DNA from 2 places in the Pseudarthrobacter sp. MM222 genome. Region 2 is predicted to be linked to the other one. Evidence: riboswitches for the same ligand, from Rfam matches in the RefSeq annotation. Region 2 holds a riboswitch; the other holds the start of a gene.
What was found. Region 2 has a riboswitch for cyclic di-AMP ahead of OM977_RS03655 (M23 family metallopeptidase). Riboswitches for the same ligand answer to the same signal wherever they lie in the genome.
Positions count from the first base shown of each region.

Region 1: linked by a shared signal. The riboswitch ahead of OM977_RS02805 (hypothetical protein) and the one ahead of OM977_RS03655 (M23 family metallopeptidase) in region 2 are both predicted to bind cyclic di-AMP.

Region 1 is NZ_OX352321.1:576,089-578,260, reverse strand. Features, by position in the region: gene OM977_RS02810 (HAMP domain-containing sensor histidine kinase) at 1-903, shown strand, start outside; cyclic di-AMP (ydaO/yuaA leader) riboswitch at 1,077-1,235, shown strand; gene OM977_RS02805 (hypothetical protein) at 1,234-2,046, shown strand.
Region 2 is NZ_OX352321.1:761,792-763,963, reverse strand. Features, by position in the region: gene OM977_RS03655 (M23 family metallopeptidase) at 123-941, opposite strand; cyclic di-AMP (ydaO/yuaA leader) riboswitch at 946-1,161, opposite strand; gene OM977_RS03650 (metal-dependent transcriptional regulator) at 1,312-2,013, opposite strand.

The sequences.
Region 1 (2,172 bases), 190 kb from region 2:
GCCGGCGAGGTTGCCCTCGCGGTGCGCGTTCCGGCGTCGGCCGCGCACCCCGGCACCGAGGTGGGGGGCGTGGGGTACGCCCTCAACCAGATGCTGGACAACGTCTCGAGCGCGCTGGAGGCCCGGCAGACCAGCGAAATGAAGGTGCGCCAGTTTGTGGCGGACGCCTCGCACGAGCTGCGGACCCCGCTGACAGCCATCCGCGGTTACACCGAACTGATGCGGATGACCGAGCACTTCACGCCCGACGGTGCGAAGTCCCTGGCGCGGGTGCAAAGCCAGTCCGAGCGGATGACAGCCCTCGTGGAGGACCTCCTGCTGCTGGCCCGCCTGGACGAAGGACAGCCGCTCAAACTCAGCGACGTGGACCTGACCCAGCTCGCGATCGAAACGGTCAGCGACGAAAAGGTCATGGCGCCAGACCACGCCTGGCGGCTGGAGCTCCCGGAGGAACCGGTGGTGGTCCGCGGCGAGTCCGCTCAGCTCCACCAGATACTGGCGAACCTGCTGTCCAACGCACGCAAGCACACCGCTCCCGGGACGACGGTGGTCACGGGTGTGATGCGTTCGGCCGACGGCAGCGCGGTGGTCACGGTGACCGACGACGGCGAAGGGATCCCCGCCGAATTCCTGAACCAGGTCTTTTCACGCTTCGCCCGGGCGGATGCCGCCCGGAAAAACCCGGCGACGACGGCGGCTGACGGGTTCGTCGGGTCCGGGACGGCGGGCGGACCCGGGGCTCGAACCATGGCCGCGGCACCCACGGCCGAGGGGACCAGCGGGCTTGGCCTGTCGATTGTGCAGTCGATTGTAGAAGCGCACGGTGGCACCGTCGAAGTCACCTCCCGCCCTGGCCGTACCGAGTTTGCCGTGCGGCTCCCCGGAGGCCCGCGGGAATCCTAGCTCAGTACCGCCGTACGGCCCCGGCCCCAGCGACCACAAAAGCGCAAGACGACGCTCCGACGCCGCACCCTTCCGTTACCAAAATGTGACTTCAGCGTGAAACTCCTGTACGGTCGATAGAGTGCGGCCGGAACTGGAGCCGCATATCCGGACGGACGCCAAACTCTGCCGCGTCCCGGAATATGCTGGACCAGGCAGAGGCGGGGAACCCAGAGTTCCCGGGCAGCCAGCATCCAAGCACCCTTGGGGTTAAGCCGACACGTGAGTATCCGTGCGGCCGGATTTCTCATCCGCACCCGACAGCTAACTCCGTAGGCGTTGAGAGGCATCATGACTGAATTCAAGGTACAAACGCGCCCTGACGGCGCAGCAGGCAAACCCCGCCGCGCCCATTCGCGCCACCGCGCCGAGTCAGCCAAGCCCGTCTCGGTATGGTCCCGGTCTGCCAGGGGCGTCGGTCACACCGGGCGCCGCGCCGCCGTGGTCGCCACGGCCTGCGCGGTCCTCCTCGGAGTTGGCGCGGCCGGACAGGCCGCGGAGTCCAGCCACACCACTGCCGGCAACTCGGCCGCGTCCGGCATCGCGGCCAACCCGTTGGCTCTCCTCGACTTCGACCGGGTCCGCGCCGAGGCACCTACATCCGCACCCTCAGCTTCGGCAGCGCCGTCGCCGGCCAGCGTCGAAGCCCTGCCCGCGGAAGAGGAGCCGGCCGTAACGCCGGCGCCCGCTGCCGAAGCCGCGCCTGCCGCCGCTCCTGCGGCGGCCGCGGCACCAGCGCCCGCTCCTGCGCCTGCGCCGGCGCCGGCGCCGGAAGCGGCGAAGCCCGTTGCCGTCGACGACCCCGCCGGCGCGCAGGCCTACGCCGCAGCCCAGCTGGGCTCCTACGGTTGGGCCGCCGACCAGATGCAGTGCCTGGCGAAGCTCTGGACCAAGGAGTCCGACTGGAAGACCACCGCCACGAATGCCAGCAGCGGCGCCTATGGCGTGGTCCAGTCCCTGCCCGCCGAGAAGATGGCCAGTGCCGGCGCGGACTACCTGACGAATTACCGGACCCAGATCAATTGGGGGCTCAACTACGTCAAGCAGCGGTACGGCTCTCCCTGCGGAGCCCTGAACTTCCACTACGCGCACAACTGGTACTAAGCCGCCAGGCACTACCCCTACGCAGCAGCAACAGAACGCCCCGGATCCCCGCGATCCGGGGCGTTCCTGCGTAACGGGCCGGCACCGCTCCACTTGCACAGCACCAGCACAGCCCTGCGCTAAAGC
Region 2 (2,172 bases):
AATCCACTCAAGAGCGCCAACTTCGGAGAAGTTGGCGTACCTCAAACGATACAGGACTTGGGACGCAATGTCACATTCAGATCACGGCGTGTCAAAAGAATGCGAGAGTCATCCATCGGCTATTAGAGCCAGCCGGTCGGGTCAACGACGTCGCCGTTAACCATCACTTCAAAGTGCAGGTGGCAGCCCGTGGATGCTCCGGTGGTGCCGCTCATCGCCACAACATCGCCGCGGGAGACCTGCTGGCCAACCTTCACGCTCGATGAAGACAAGTGGTTGTACGTGGTCTCCAGGCCGTTGCCGTGGTCAATTACTACGCGGTTGCCGCCGCCGAAGGGGTGCCAGCCGGTGAACGTGACGGTTCCGCTGGCAGCCGCGTGGACAGCCGTTCCGCATTGCGCGGCGTAATCCTGGCCCCGGTGGAACTCGCCGGAGCCGCCGGTGATGGGACTGACCCGGTAGCCGAACGGCGAAGCCGTCACCATCTTCTCCATGGGTGCGCCGAGGCTCCCGGAGGAGGCGGCGCGGGTGATGCTGCCCACTGACTGGGCGCTCAGCAGCTGCTTGAGTTTTCCGTCGGGGTCACCCTTGGTGGTCACGGCGGTGCGGCTGAAGTCGATCTTTGCGGCGGAAGCGGCCGTAACGTCTGGTTGCGAGGCGGCGGCGACGGTACCTGAGCCGGTGTCGGTGGCCATCACCGGGCCGGTAGCGGGAACTGTAACCGTCAAGACCAGGCCGGTCGCAGCAAGGGCGATGCCGGCACGCTGCCCCACACCACTGGCGGCGGCAAAGTCCGTTACCTGGCGGAACGGGCTCCGGCGGCCGCGGCGTTCGTCGCGGTGCGCATCACGCGGGCGGTCTGCCAGAACGGCGACTGCCGCACGCGGCTCCGGAGCGGGGCCGGTCGCACGACGACGGCCCCGGGTGGTCTGGGTGGTCAAGAACGGTTCCTCTCTGGAGAGCCTGCGAAGTTAGCTGTCGGATTCGGGTCAGAGAGATCAAAGACCCGGTCCGCCGTGAACAAGCATCCAGACACAGAGGAATTCAAGAAGAGTCCCTCGGTGGAGTGTGCTTGCCGCTGACGGACTTCACCCCAAGGCTGTTCGGAAAACAGCCGGAAGTGGTTCCCCCGCCCCTGCCAGAAGGTGACTCTGCGACTGATCCGCTGGCAGAGCTCGGCTTCGGATCAGATAACGCTTTGGTATCGGTACTGGTGATTAACTATAGGCGATTAAGCCGCCTGGTGATAATCCCGTTATCTCCGTTGTGCACAACTCATGGGTCGTCCCACCAACGGCGGGTGAAGGCTGGTTAACCGACGGTAACAAAGACGTGAGCTGCGACTTCGGGGGGCAGCTCGAGGGCGCCTTCGATGTCCGGCACGCGGACCGAAATGTACTCCCCGACGCGTTCCAGGGACACCAGGGCGCCGGGACGAATGCCGCCCTCGTCCAGCTGGACGAGCAGTTCCGGCTCCACCTGGATGGGCTCGGCCAGCCGGTTGACCGTGATCCGCGAATCGGCCCCGTAGCCTGTCATCGCCTCGAGCAGGTTTACGACGCTGGCGCCCAGTGCGTAAGGCTGGGTGGGCAGTCCCCCAAGCTCCGCGAGCCCGGGGATCGGATTTCCATAGGGCGAAACAGTCGGGTGGTTGAGCATCTCGAAGATCCGCCGTTCCACCCGCTCGCTCATCACGTGCTCCCAGCGGCAGGCTTCCTCGTGGACATAGGCCCAGTCGAGGCCGATGACGTCGGCCAGAAGCCGCTCCGCCAAGCGGTGCTTGCGCATGACCCCGATGGCGCGTTTCCGGCCGGTTTCCGTCAGTTCAAGGTGCCGATCGCCGGAAACAACCACCAGTCCGTCCCGTTCCATCCTGCCGACGGTCTGCGAGACGGTGGGTCCGGAGTGGCGCAGCCGTTCGGCGATGCGGGCGCGGAGGGCGACGATGTTCTCTTCTTCAAGTTCCAGAATGGTCCGCAGATACATCTCGGTTGTATCGATCAGATCCGTCATTCAGCTCAGCTCCTCGAGCGCCGTCCTTGCGTCATTCCCACCGTACCGCGTGCCGATGCGCGCGGCTGCCTTGGCGGGATCCGCCGTACGTTCGCAGCACAGCTTAGCCTATTTTGAATTACTCCGGATAATCGCTGGGAGGCCACGACGGCCCCCCGG